DNA from 3 places in the Pseudomonas sp. 05N431 genome. Region 2 is predicted to be linked to each of the others. Evidence: predicted binding sites of a transcription regulator. Region 2 holds the regulator's gene; each other region holds the start of a gene.
What was found. Region 2 encodes FliA, which starts transcription of late flagellar genes. Its sites were predicted from a motif close to CTAAAGTTTNNNNNNNNNNNGCCGNTAA; they were not measured.

Region 1 (4,839 bases), 260 kb from region 2:
CTGCCGCGATATCGTCGAGATTTGCCTTCATCAGGTGCAGCGGACGCAAAATGGTATTGGCTACAAACAGACCGACCGCCGCGATCACCAGCAGCACCACCGCCGCGATGCCGATGATGCTCAACAGCACGCCTTCCATGCGCTCGCGAACCTCGGCCTGGACCGTTGCGACCTGGGCTTCGACACCATCGAGATTCACCGAGGTACCGATGGCCATGTCCCACTTGGACAGGTATTCGGTGTAACCCAGCTTGGGCACCAGGACTTTGCTGTCGCCCGGTAACGGCGAGCTGTATTGCAGGTAGTGCGTCCCTTCCTTGGCGACTTTCACCAGGTCACGGTTGACGTACACACCGTTCGGATCGCGATTGTCCTTGAAGCTCTGGCCGACGCCTTCCGCGCTGTTGGCCTTGAACAGGCGCACGGTGTTGGAGTCGTAGCCGAAGAAGTAACCGTCCTTGCCGTAGCTGATGCTCGACAGCAACTTGATCACTTGCGCGCGAGCCGCCGCATCGCCAGGCGCTGCGGCGTCATACAGCGGCTTGATCGCCGTCATCGCCACCGCAACGTAACTTTGCAGGGTGGCCTTGGCGTCGTTCATCAACCGCTGACGGGTTTCTTCGACTTCTTTACGGGCCTGTTCTTGCAAGATGAAGGCAGTGGTCAGACTGATCACCAACGCAAAGAGCAAAACCGGGAGGACGGAGAGGGACAATACTTTGGCTTTAAGGCTCAGGCGCATGTGTTGTTCACTCTGGATAGTATTGGCGTAGTTAAAGCATTAACGGCCGGCCTGCGCAAAACTGTAGGCGCAGGCCTGTCGCTGATGAAAACCACACGGTCAATCCGTTACAACACCATTGCTGCCACCCAGCCAAACGCCAGCAGCGGCAGGTTGTAGTGCAGGAACGTCGGAACCACGGTGTCCCAGATATGGTGATGCTGGCCGTCGATATTCAGACCGGAGGTCGGGCCCAGGGTTGAATCGGACGCTGGCGAGCCGGCATCGCCCAAGGCGCCAGCAGTCCCGACGATGCAGACGATCGCCAACGGGCTGAAGCCCAGTTGCACGCACAACGGCACGAAGATCGCCGCAAGAATCGGCACCGTGGAAAACGATGAACCGATGCCCATGGTCACCAGCAATCCGACCAGCAACATCAGCAATGCACCGACACCTTTGCTGTGACCGATCCACGAAGCCGAGGCCTCGACCAGGGTTTTCACGTCGCCGGTGGCCTTCATGACCTCGGCGAACCCCGAGGCGGCGATCATGATGAAACCGATCATCGCCATCATCTTCATGCCTTCGGTGAACAGGTCGTCAGTTTCGCGCCAGCGCACGACGCCCGATACCGAGAAGATCAGAAACCCGGCCAATGCGCCGATAATCATCGAGTCCAGCAGCAACTGAATGATGAACGCAGCGGCAATCGCCAGGCCCGCTACCATCAAGGTCAGCGGGTTGTACTGCACCGCGACCTGCTCGACCCGCTCGATTTTCTCCAGGTCATACACGCGCTTCTTGCGGTAGCTGACAAACGCCATCAACAACCCGAACACCATGCCCAACGCAGGAATCCCCATGGCATGAGTGACGTTGACGCCACTGATGTCCACCCCGCTTCTACTGACGTTGGCCAGCAGGATTTCATTCAGGAAGATGTTGCCAAAGCCCACCGGCAAGAACATATACGGTGTGATCAGGCCAAAGGTCATGACACAGGCAATCAATCGGCGATCCATTTGCAGCTTGGTCAGTACATAGAGCAGTGGCGGCACCAGCAGCGGAATGAAGGCGATGTGGATCGGCAGGACGTTCTGCGAAGCGATGGCCACGACCCAGAGCAATGCGATCAGCAGCCATTTGACCTGCCCGCCACCCGCAGCGTCCTGTCGGTCGACCAGCAGCAAGGCTTTGTCCGCCAGGGCGTGGGCCAGGCCGGATTTGGCAATCGCCACCGCGAAAGCGCCGAGCAACGCATAGGACAAGGCCACGGTCGCACCGCCGCCCAGGCCACTGTTGAAGGCCTTGAGCGTGGCATCGATGCCCAGGCCGCCCGTCAAACCGCCCACCAGCGCGCCGACGATCAGCGCGATCACCACATGCACGCGGGACAGGCTAAGTACCAGCATGACGCCGACCGCGGCAATTACTGCATTAATCATCGTTACCTCAAAACAGGGCGACGGGTAAATCCGGCGCAAACAGGATGAGTCCGTCCAGCCAGCTGCATGAGCCGACGGCGGATTGAAGAGAGGGTTTTATTAGAGGGCACGCACTGTGCAACAGCAGGCCTGGCTTGTCAAAACCAACACCGATCCCTGTAGCAGCTGGCGCAGCCTGCGTTCGAGTGCGCAGCAGTCGTGAATCCAGGCGATGCGGTGTTTCAGGAATACCGTGCAGGCAGGGTTTACGACGGCTCCGCCGCCGAACGCAGGCTGCGCCAGCTGCGGGATTTGTGTGATTTCTTATTTATTCGAATGGATAAAGAAAGTCGAATTGCCGCCGCTACAGTGCAAAGTCTCAGATATTTATCGAATAAAAGGACGTTCCCATGTCGCTCAGACAACTTTCCATTCAATGGAAAATCACCCTGCTCGCCGGGCTGTGCCTGGCTGGCATCGTCACCTTGCTGGTCGGTCTTTCGCTGTATCGCATGGAGCACAGTTCGCAGCTGGTAAAAGCCTCGAGCATGGAGATGCTCACCGAAGCGGCTCAAGCACGCATCGAGGCACAGGGTGAAGTTCAGGCGCTGGGGATTCGCCAGCAGTTCATGGACGCCTACCAATATGGTCACGGCTTTGCGCGCCAGGTGTTGTTTTTGCGCGAGCAGGCCGAGAAGCGCTTCCTCGACGCCTTCGACCTGCGTGAAGACCTGACCCGTCAGGTCAAGTCGGCGCTGCAAGCCAACCCGCAATTGCTCGGCCTGTCGCTGGTGTTTGAAGCCAACGCACTGGACGGCAAGGACGAACTGTTCAGCGGCCAGAAAGAAATCGGCAGCAACGACAAGGGCCGCTTCGCCCTGTACTGGTCGCAACCGACCGCCGGCAAGCTGAACTCGATGGCGCTGCCGGAAAGCGACATGGCCGACACCAGCACCGGCCCCAGCGGCGAACCCGCCAATGCCTGGTTCACCTGCCCGCGCACCACCCTCAAGCCGTGCGTGATCGAACCCTATTTCTATGAGATCGACGGCCAGAACGTGCTGATGACCAGCATCGTCTTCCCGCTGCTGGTCGACGGTAAGGTCATTGCATCGCTGTCGGTCGACATCAACCTCAACAGCCTGCAAGCGGTCAGCCAGCAAGCGAGCAAAAAGCTCTATGACGGCCAGACCAGTGTCAGCATCCTCAGCCCGGTGGGTCTGCTCGCTGGTTACAGCCCGGACGCCAGCAAACTCAGCCAGCGTCTGGACAGCGTGGACAAGGACAACGGTGCCGAGCTGATCCGCCGGCTCGCCGCCAGCACTCAGACCCAGAGTCTGCACAACAATCAACTGCTCAAAGTGCTGTCGCCATTCCAGCCGATTCCCGGTGGCAAATCGTGGGGCGTGTTGCTCGACGTGCCGGAGAAAGTCCTGGTCGGTCCCGCCGAAACCCTGAAGCAGCAACTCGACGAGCGCAACACCGCTGGCACCCTGATCGAGCTGAGCCTCGGCGTTTTGGCGGCGGTCATCGGCTTGTTGCTGGTGTGGCTGATGGCACGCAGTGTGACCCGTCCGATTCTTGGCGTGGCGCGCATGCTGGAAGACATCGCCAGCGGCGAAGGCGACCTGACCCGCCGTTTGGCCTACGACAAACAAGACGAACTCGGGCAACTGGCCGGCTGGTTCAACCGTTTCCTCGACAAGCTGCAACCGATCATCGCGCAAGTGAAACGCTCGGTGCAGGACGCGCGCAGCACGGCGGATCAATCGTCAGCCATCGCCACCCAGACCAGCGCCGGCATGGAACAGCAATACCGTCAGGTCGATCAGGTGGCCACCGCGTCCCATGAAATGAGCGCCACCGCCCAGGACGTCGCCCGCAGCGCCGCCCAAGCAGCTCAAGCGGCACGCGATGCCGATCAGGCAACCCGTCAGGGCCTGACCGTGATCGACCGCACCACCGCCAGCATCGACAGCCTGGCGGCAGACATGAGCACGGCGATGACCCAGGTCGAAGGCCTGGCCGCTAACAGTGAGAAGATCGGTTCGGTGCTGGAGGTGATTCGCGCCATCGCCGAACAGACTAACTTGCTGGCGCTGAACGCCGCCATCGAAGCGGCTCGCGCCGGTGATGCCGGGCGTGGTTTTGCGGTGGTGGCCGACGAAGTGCGCAACCTGGCACGGCGTACGCAAGAGTCGGTGGAAGAAACCCGTCAGGTGATCGAGCAACTGCAAAGCGGCACGCAAGACGTGGTCGGCTCGATGAGCAACAGCCATCGCCAGGCCCAGGGCAGCGTCGAGCACGTCAGCCAGGCGGTCACCGCCCTGCGGCAGATCGGCGACGCAGTGACGGTGATTACCGACATGAACCTGCAAATCGCCAGCGCTGCCGAAGAGCAGAGCGCCGTGGCCGAGGAGATCAACAGCAACGTGGCGACCATTCGTGACGTGACGGAATCGCTGTCGGGGCAGGCCAATGAATCGGCGCGGGTCAGCCAGTCGTTGAACAGTCTGGCTAACCAGCAGCAGGGTTTGATGGATCAGTTCCGAGTGTGATGTAGCAGGTTCATGTGGGAGCGAGCTTGCTCGCGATGGCGGTATGACAGTCAACATCAATGTTGAATGTCACGGCCTCATCGCGAGCAAGCTCGCTCCCACAGGTTAATCGGGTGCGTCTGAGATCGGTGTC
Region 2 (4,839 bases):
CGATCCGGGCCAGTCCCTGGCGCAAGCCCTTGATCCACTGTTGCGCAAGCGTGTGGTGTTGATCGATACCGCAGGTCTGCAGGCCAGTGATCCGGCGTTGCGCATGCAGCTGGAAAGCCTGGCCGGTCGCGGGATCAAGTCGAAGAATTATCTGGTGCTGGCCACTACCAGCCAGAAACAGGTGCTGACTGCCGCTTATCACAGTTACAAGCGGTGCGGGCTGGCAGGCTGCATTCTGACTAAACTGGATGAAACAGCGAGTCTGGGCGAGGTGTTGAGCCTGGCAATCAGCCACGAATTACCTGTCGCTTATCTGACCGACGGGCCACGGATCCCGGATGATCTACATTTACCGCGCCGGCATCAGTTGGTCAGTCGCGCCGTAAGCGTGCAGATGCAGGAAGAACCCAGCGAAGAAGCCATGGCTGATATGTTCGCTGACCTCTACCACAGCCCGGCCAAGCGTGTCGGCTGAGGTAATAATGAATAGATTTGTATCTACATCGATGGCCTGCCATGCATTGTTCACAAGTGAGCGCGCAGCCAGTCATGTAGTCCGCGTCTAAGCAAGACAAGGTAAAGAACGAACATGGGCAGCATGCATCCCGTACAGGTGATCGCAGTGACCGGCGGCAAAGGTGGCGTCGGGAAGACTAATGTGTCAGTGAACTTGTCCCTGGCTCTTGCTGAGCTCGGCCGGCGCGTCATGCTGCTGGATGCCGACCTGGGGCTGGCGAACGTCGACGTCCTGCTGGGGCTCACGCCCAAGCGTACGCTGGCCGACGTCATCGAAGGCCGCTGTGAACTGCGCGATGTATTACTTCAGGGGCCGGGCGGAATTCGCATTGTTCCAGCAGCGTCCGGTACCCAGAGCATGGTTCATCTGAGCCCGGCCCAGCATGCTGGCCTGATTCAGGCATTCAGCGACATTGGCGATAACCTCGACGTATTGGTGATCGACACGGCGGCGGGCATTGGTGAGTCGGTCGTCAGTTTTGTTCGTGCCGCCCAGGAAGTATTGCTGGTGGTGTGTGACGAGCCGACCTCGATCACTGACGCCTACGCGCTGATCAAATTGCTCAACCGCGATTACGGCATGAACCGCTTCCGAGTGCTGGCCAACATGGCGCAAAGCCCGCAGGAAGGGCGAAATCTGTTCGCCAAGTTGACCAAGGTCACGGATCGCTTCCTCGACGTCGCCTTACAATACGTCGGTGCGGTGCCTTACGACGAATGCGTGCGCAAGGCCGTGCAGAAGCAGCGCGCCGTGTATGAAGCGTTTCCTCGCTCCAAATGTGCACTGGCGTTCAAGGCCATCGCGCAGAAAGTCGATACCTGGCCGTTGCCTGCCAACCCGCGTGGGCACCTGGAATTTTTCGTCGAGCGTCTGGTGCAGCAAACTGCGGGTCCGGTTCTATGACAGCCAGCGGTTACAACCTGTACAAGAAGTCGGCGCGTGACGCGCAGTACGAACTGATCGAGCGTTACGCGCCACTGGTAAAACGAATTGCCTATCACCTGTTGGCGCGCTTGCCGGCCAGTGTTCAGGTCGAGGACCTGATCCAGGCAGGCATGATCGGTTTGCTTGAAGTGTCGACCAAATACGACGCGAGCAAAGGTGCGAGTTTCGAGACATACGCAGGGATCCGTATCCGTGGCGCGATGCTCGATGAAGTCCGCAAAGGTGACTGGGCGCCACGCTCGGTACACCGCAATACCCGGATGGTGAGTGACGCGATTCGCTCAATTGAAGCTAAAACCGGGCGTGACGCTAAAGATCACGAGGTTGCGGCCGAACTCCAATTGAGTCTCGACGATTATTACGGGATTTTGAACGACACCTTGGGCAGTCGCCTGTTCAGCTTCGACGATCTGTTGCAGGACGGCGAGCATGAAGGGCTGCACGAGGATGGCGCGAGTGCTCATCTCGAACCGTCGCGCGACCTGGAAGATGAACGCTTCCAGGCTGCACTGGCGGATGCGATTGCCAATTTGCCGGAGCGTGAGCGACTGGTGTTGGCGCTGTACTACGACGAAGAGCTGAATCTCAAGGAAATCGGTGAGGTCCTGGGAGTCAGTGAATCGCGGGTCAGCCAGTTACACAGCCAGTGCGCGGCCCGTTTGCGGGGGCGTTTGGGGGAGTGGCGAGCGCGCTGACAGCAGTGTGGGGACACTGCGAACGAAACAGGCAAGGCGTAAAGCTCTGCAGGTCTCAATCCGTTGTGCTCCAGACAGTCGTTGAGTGCTCTGCCTGATTGATTGAATGGCGTGTTCAGGTGCTGAACGCGTTTAAGACTGCTTGGAGGTCGAATTGGACAAGAACATGAAAATCCTCATCGTTGATGACTTCTCAACGATGCGGCGGATCATAAAAAACCTGTTGCGTGACCTTGGGTTCACCAACACGGTCGAGGCGGACGACGGTACTACCGCCATTCCCGTCCTCAACAGCGGGAGCATCGACTTTCTGGTAACGGACTGGAACATGCCTGGCATGACCGGTATCGATTTGCTGCGCCACGTGCGCGCCGATGAAAAGCTCAAGCACCTGCCGGTGCTGATGGTCACTGCCGAAGCCAAGCGCGAGCAGATCATCGAAGCCGCTCAAGCCGGTGTAAACGGCTATGTGGTCAAACCCTTCACGGCCCAGGCGTTGAAAGAGAAGATCGAAAAAATATTCGAACGCATCGGTTGATGTGCTGAGCCACTGCGCCACGGGGGAGCTATGGAGCAAAGAGAATCTTCACAGGGCGATTTCGAATCGACCCTGAAAAAACACGCTCACGAACTGGTCGAAAGCCTTGAAAAGGGCAGGTTCGGTGACGCTGTGCAACTGATCCATGAGCTCAATCAGACCCGTGACCGCGGCCTGTACCAGGAGGTGGGCAAGCTCACTCGCGAGCTGCACAGCGCGATCGTCAATTTTCAGATTGACCCGCACATGCCGCAAGCCGAGGAAGTCTCTCAGATCACGGATGCCACCGAGCGCCTGTCCTATGTGGTCAAGCTGACCGAAGCGGCCGCGAACCGGACCATGGATCTGGTCGAGAACAGCACTCCGCTGGTCAATGGCCTGAGCACTGACGCCCAGGCCTTGAGCGCGGACTGGGGGCGTTTCATGCGCCGCGAAGTCGGTGCCGAAGAGTTCCGCGAACTGGCCCGGCGTGTCGACGGTTTCCTGACGCGTAGCGTCGAGGAAAGCCAGGTCGTCTCGGGCAACCTCAACGATATTCTGCTGGCTCAGGATTACCAGGACCTGACCGGTCAGGTGATCAAGCGCGTGACTCAATTGGTCACCGAAGTCGAAAGCAACCTGCTCAAGCTCGTACTCATGGCCAGTCAGGTAGACCGCTTTGCGGGTATCGAACATGACCATGAAGCGATGCTGGCTGAAAAAGATCCGCAAAAACATCTCTCTCAGGGTGAAGGTCCGCAGATTCATGCCGATAAAAGAGAAGACGTTGTGTCCGGTCAGGACGATGTGGACGATTTGTTATCCAGCCTAGGATTTTAGAGTTTTAGCATTTTAGGTTTTTTAGGTTTTTAGACCTCAGGAGCACCCCCTTAATGAGCTTCGGCGCCGATGAAGAGATCCTTCAGGATTTCCTGGTTGAGGCCGGCGAGATTCTAGAGCAACTGTCCGAACAGCTGGTCGAGCTGGAAAGCCGACCAGATGATGCGGACTTGCTCAATGCAATTTTTCGCGGTTTTCACACTGTAAAAGGGGGCGCCGGCTTCCTCCAGCTCAACGAGCTGGTGGAGTGCTGTCACATCGCCGAGAACGTGTTCGACATCTTGCGCAAGGGTGAGCGTCGCGTCGACTCGGAACTGATGGACGTGGTTCTCGAAGCGCTGGACGCGGTGAACAGCATGTTTAGCGAAGTCCGCGAACGAGCACCGATCACTGCGGCTACACCGGAACTGCTGGCGGCGCTGGCCCGTCTGGCCGAGCCGCAAACAGCCGACGAAGCACAGCCGGTTGCTGAAGTGGTTCAAGCACCTGCCGCTGAAAGCGAATCGGGCGACATCACCGACAATGAATTCGAACTGCTGCTGGACTCGCTGAACGCGGTCAAGGCTGAGGCCGAAGCATCCGTTGCCCCGGCACCTGAAGCAGCTGCCGGCAGCGATGAAATCACCGATGCCGAGTTCGAGTCGTTGCTCGACCAATTGCACGGCAAAGGCCAGTTCGCCCCTGATGCAGTGGCCGCAGTGCCCGCCGCACCGGCTGCCCCGAAAGCGGCAGGCGACAGCTCCGACATTACCGACGACGAATTCGAAGCACTGCTCGATCAGTTGCATGGCAAAGGCAACTTCGCCGTTGATGCTCTGGAATCGGCGATTGCTGCTGTTCCTGCGCCTGCGGCACCTGTGGCTGCGGCCGCTGGCAGCGATCTGATCTCCGATCACGAGTTCGAATCGCTGCTCGACGAATTGCATGGCAAAGGCAAATTCTCTGAGGTCGGCACAGGTTCTGCTGCTTCGGTGGCGGCGCCAGTTGCCAAGGCTGCAGCGCCAGCGCCTGTGGCTAAAGCGCCCGAGCCAAAAGCCGAAGCGCCCAAACCTGCTGCTGCACCGGCCCCAGCTCGCGCACCAGCCTCACCGCCACCGGAAAAACCGGCCAGTGAAGCCGAGACCACCGTACGTGTGGATACCGCGCGTCTCGACGAAATCATGAACATGGTCGGCGAGCTGGTACTGGTACGTAACCGCTTGGTCCGTCTGGGCCTCAACAGCGGCGACGAAGCCATGTCCAAGGCCGTGTCGAACCTCGACGTGGTCACGGCCGACTTGCAGACCGCGGTGATGAAGACCCGGATGCAGCCGATCAAGAAAGTC
Region 3 (4,839 bases), on a different contig from region 2:
CAAACCGTGGGTGAAAAGCTCCCTGGCGCCGGGCTCCAAAGTGGTTACCGACTACTACAAGGCCGCTGGCCTGACCCAATACCTCGATGAATTGGGCTTTTCACTGGTCGGCTACGGCTGTACCACCTGTATCGGTAACTCCGGGCCGTTGCTGGAACCGATTGAAAAAGCCATCCAGAGCTCCGACCTGGCCGTCGCCTCGGTGCTGTCCGGCAACCGCAACTTCGAAGGTCGCGTGCACCCTCTGGTGAAAACCAACTGGCTGGCCTCCCCGCCGCTGGTCGTCGCGTATGCCTTGGCCGGCAGCGTGCGCATGGACATCAGCAGCGAGCCGCTGGGTGAAGGCAAGGATGGCAAACCGGTGTACCTGCGGGACATCTGGCCGAGCAGCAAGGAAATCGCCGACGCCGTGGCGCAGGTCGACACCGCGATGTTCCATAAGGAATACGCCGAGGTGTTTGCCGGAGACGCGCAGTGGCAAGCCATCGAAGTCCCGCAAGCGGCGACCTACGTCTGGCAGAAGGATTCCACCTACATCCAGCATCCGCCGTTCTTCGATGATATTTCCGGCCCCCTGCCGGTGATTCAGGACATCAGCGGTGCACGCGTACTGGCGCTGCTCGGCGATTCGGTGACCACCGACCACATCTCCCCCGCCGGCAACATCAAGGCCGACAGCCCGGCCGGACGTTACCTGCGTGAACAAGGTGTGGAACCGCGAGACTTCAACTCTTACGGCTCACGTCGCGGTAACCATGAAGTGATGATGCGTGGCACGTTCGCCAACATCCGCATCCGCAACGAAATGCTCGGTGGCGAAGAAGGCGGCAACACGCTCTATATTCCGACCGGAGAGAAACTGGCGATCTACGATGCCGCCATGCGTTATCAAGCGGCGGGCACTCCGCTGGTGGTGATTGCGGGTCAGGAATACGGCACCGGTTCAAGCCGTGACTGGGCGGCCAAGGGCACCAACCTGCTGGGCGTCAAAGCGGTGATTGCCGAGAGCTTCGAGCGGATTCACCGATCCAACCTGGTGGGCATGGGCGTACTGCCGCTGCAATTCAAGCTTGACCAGAACCGCAAGAGCCTGAACCTGACCGGCAAGGAGACACTCGATATTCAAGGGCTGACGGGCGTCGAGCTGACGCCGCGAATGAACCTGACGCTGGTGATCACCCGCGAGGACGGCAGCAGCGAGAAGGTGGACGTGTTGTGCCGGATCGACACGTTGAACGAAGTGGAATACTTCAAGGCGGGAGGGATATTGCATTACGTGTTGCGGCAGTTGATTGCTTCATAATGTCGCACTGACAAAAACACCGCCTTTGGGCGGTGTTTTTGTTTGTGGGATTCTCGTCTCTATAATTCCGCGCCACTTGATGGGCGCTGCTCACAATGTTGTGCCAGACACAAAACCACTGTGGGAGCGAGCTTGCTCGCGATAGCGTACTGACAGTCGACATCAATGTTGAATGTAATTGCCTCATCGCGAGCAAGCTCGCTCCCACAGTGGACCGAGTCACACTGCAAAATCCCGGGAACAAGGACTTCACATGATTGCTCTGCCATGGCTCTACCTGGCACTCCTCTCCATTGGCTACGCACTGGCCCTGATCTACAGCCACCTTGGCTGGCTGGCGGCCATTTCCGTCGGGTTGTTAGCGTTTGCCGGCTTTGCCGTTCGCCAACCACAGATCCAGGTCGGCCGCGTCCTGGGCCACGGCCTGTTCATTTTCCTCGCGGTGGCGCTGGCAATGCACTGGCTGCCCGGTTTCTACAACGGTCGCGGTATCGGCCCGGAACGTTTCAGCGCTGACGCCGTGCCGTTTTCCATGTACCTGAACCTGGACAAACCACTGATTGGCTTCTGGCTGTTGCTGGTGTGCCCATGGATCGTCGGTCGCCGCTCCCTGCGCCTTTCACTGTATGCCACCGCCGTTGCTCTGCCCCTGAGCGCGCTGGCCGCTCTTGGTGGTGCGCTGCTGCTGGGCATGATCAGTTGGGCGCCGAAGTGGCCCGATCAAGCCTGGCTCTGGGTGCTGAACAACCTGCTGCTGGTGACGCTGGTCGAGGAGGCGCTGTTTCGCGGTTACATTCAGGGCGGTTTGAGTCGCTGCCTGCAACACCTGCGCTACGGCGAACACCTCGCCCTGCTTGGCGCCACGTTGTTGTTCGGTCTGGCGCACCTCGGCGCCGGCTGGCAATGGGTGTTGCTGGCGAGCCTCGCCGGGTTCGGTTATGGGCTGGCGTACCGTTTCGGTGGGCTGGGGGCCGCCATCGCCACGCACTTTGGCTTGAATCTGCTGCACTTGGGCCTCTTCACCTACCCGATGCTGGCGGGTTGAAGATCAAGAAATGTGCGCCAGCGCTGAATATTGAAAAATAATTTCAATTTATTCCTGGCGCTGCCGACACCCTCTCAAAGCCTTGCGGATTGAAAAAGCCATGCGTAATAACCAGCCCATTACACAACGCGAACGGACCTTTCCGGCTCAGCAACGGTTGATTTCCACGACCGATGCCAAAGGCGTGATCACCTACTGCAACGACGCTTTCGTCGAAATCAGCGGGTTTTCTCGTGAAGAGCTGATCCGTGCACCGCACAACCTGGTCCGTCACCCCGACGTTCCGCCCGCGGTCTTCGCGCACATGTGGGGCACACTGAAACAAGGCTTGCCATGGATGGGCATTGTCAAGAATCGCTGCAAGACCGGTGACCACTACTGGGTTAACGCCTATGTCACACCGGTGTTCGACGGTAATCAGGTGGTCGGTTACGAGTCGGTGCGGGTCAAACCCACCGCCGAACAGATCCGCCGTGCCGAAGCGCTCTACCAACGCATCAATCAGGGCAAGTCGGCTATTCCTCAAACAGACAAATGGCTACCGGTGCTACAGGACTGGTTGCCGTTCATTCTGGTCAGCCAGCTGAGCTTCATGATCGGCGCCACGCTTAACTCGCAGTGGGGTTTTGCGCTGGCCGCCGGACTGTCCGTGCCGCTCGGCCTGTTGGGCTTGAGCTGGCAACAGCGTGGCCTCAAGCGCTTGCTGCGCCTGGCCGAGCAGACCACATCCGACCCGCTGATTGCGCAGATGTACACCGACAGCCGCGGCGCTCAAGCGCGCCTGGAAATGTCGATCCTCAGTCAGGAAGCCCGTCTGAAAACCTGCCTGACTCGCCTGCAAGACACCGCGGAACACCTGAACGAGCAAGCTCGACAGTCCGACGCCCTGGCGCACAAAAGCTCGACCGGCCTGGAACGTCAGCGCGTCGAGACCGAGCAAGTGGCGACCGCCGTCAACCAGATGGCCGCCACCACCCAGGAAGTCGCCAGCCACGTACAACGCACCGCTGACGCGACCCAGGAAGCCAATCGCCTGACCGGCCGTGGTCGTGACATCGCCGGTGAAACCCGTGACGCGATCCAGCGCCTGTCGGTAGTGGTCGGTGAAACCGGCCTGACCGTGACCCAACTGGCCAAGGACAGCGACGAAATCGGCGGCGTGGTCGACGTGATCAAAGGCATCGCCGACCAGACCAACCTGCTGGCCTTGAACGCGGCCATCGAAGCGGCTCGTGCCGGCGAGATGGGCCGTGGTTTTGCGGTGGTTGCCGACGAAGTAAGGCAATTGGCGCAACGCACCAGCGAATCGACCGGGCAGATCCATGCCCTGATCGCCAAACTCCAGCAAACCGCCGGCACCGCGGTGCAAACCATGGAAGCCGGTCACCGCCAGGCTGAAGAAGGCGTGGCGCGGGTTCTGGAAGCCGACCAGGCACTGGTGGGCATCAGCGAAGCAGTGGCCAACATCACCGACATGACCACCCAAATCGCTGCCGCGACCGAAGAGCAAAGCGCCGTAGCCGAAGAGATCAGCCGCAACATCAGCACCATTGCACAACTGGCTGACCAGACTTCGGAACAGGCACAGAACTCAGCCCTGCTGAGCGAAGAGCTGACCCGTACGGCCAATACCCAGTATTCGTTGGTGGAGCGCTTTAACCGCTGACAGATGCCAGAAAGAACAAAACCCGGGAGGTGAAGCTTCCGGGTTTTTTATTGCCAGTTTGAAAGTGATGTCGCCTGTCAGGGCCTCATCGCGAGCAAGCTCGCTCCCACAGGGTTTTGTGCGCCACCACAATCCAATGTGGGAGCGAGCTTGCTCGCGATGAGGCCGCAACTGCCACCATCATTATCAGAGAAGAAACTCAGCAACCTTCTGCGCCGCAGCCGCCAAATGCTGCTCATGAGTAAACCCGGACGCCTTCAACGGCTTCAAATCATGATCGCCAGCCACTAACCACATCACCTCGATACTCGGCGACAACACGTAACCCTCGACCGCCTCACGATTCCCCAACGCATCCCGCTCACCTTGCACAATCAACGTCGGCGTCTTGAGCCCGGCCAGATGCTCGACTCGCGGCCTCTCCGGTTTACCCACCGCATAAAACGGATACCCCAGGCACACCAACCCATCCGCGCCCAACTCATCGGCCAGCAAACTGGCCATGCGCCCGCCCATGGACTTGCCGCCAATGGCCAGACGCCCAGCGACATGGCGTCGCACCAGGGCATGCACTTCACGCCAGCATTCGAGCAATTTGGGCGCCGGATTCGGCGGGCGCTTGCCACCGTCGACGCGCCGCTGCGCCATGTACGGAAACTCGAAGCGCAACACGTTGACGCCCTGCGCGGCAAGGCGTGCGGCGATGTCGTTCATCCACTGACTGTCCATCGGTGCGCCCGCGCCATGCGCGAGAATCAGCGTCGCCGATGCCGGCACCGAGGCGGCATCCCACAGCCATCCGCGATCCTGCACGCACTGCGCCCA

Region 1: the regulator FliA is predicted to act here: its motif matches at 2,489-2,516, upstream of AC1DIG_RS17215 (methyl-accepting chemotaxis protein).
Region 3: the regulator FliA is predicted to act here: its motif matches at 2,391-2,418, upstream of AC1DIG_RS04985 (methyl-accepting chemotaxis protein).

Annotation. Positions count from the first base shown of each region.
Region 1 is NZ_JBFTMN010000009.1:156,385-161,223, forward strand. It holds partial or broken gene AC1DIG_RS17205 (cache domain-containing protein) at 1-742, opposite strand, end outside; gene AC1DIG_RS17210 (Na+/H+ antiporter family protein) at 850-2,166, opposite strand; gene AC1DIG_RS17215 (methyl-accepting chemotaxis protein) at 2,559-4,706, shown strand; gene AC1DIG_RS17220 (ATP-binding protein) at 4,838-4,839, opposite strand, start outside.
Region 2 is NZ_JBFTMN010000009.1:414,884-419,722, reverse strand. It holds gene flhF (flagellar biosynthesis protein FlhF) at 1-475, shown strand, start outside; gene fleN (flagellar synthesis regulator FleN) at 590-1,420, shown strand; gene fliA (RNA polymerase sigma factor FliA) at 1,417-2,157, shown strand; gene AC1DIG_RS18470 (chemotaxis response regulator CheY) at 2,324-2,695, shown strand; gene AC1DIG_RS18465 (protein phosphatase CheZ) at 2,726-3,514, shown strand; gene AC1DIG_RS18460 (chemotaxis protein CheA) at 3,568-4,839, shown strand, end outside.
Region 3 is NZ_JBFTMN010000002.1:415,444-420,282, forward strand. It holds gene acnA (aconitate hydratase AcnA) at 1-1,303, shown strand, start outside; gene AC1DIG_RS04980 (lysostaphin resistance A-like protein) at 1,557-2,348, shown strand; gene AC1DIG_RS04985 (methyl-accepting chemotaxis protein) at 2,449-4,014, shown strand; gene AC1DIG_RS04990 (alpha/beta family hydrolase) at 4,201-4,839, opposite strand, start outside.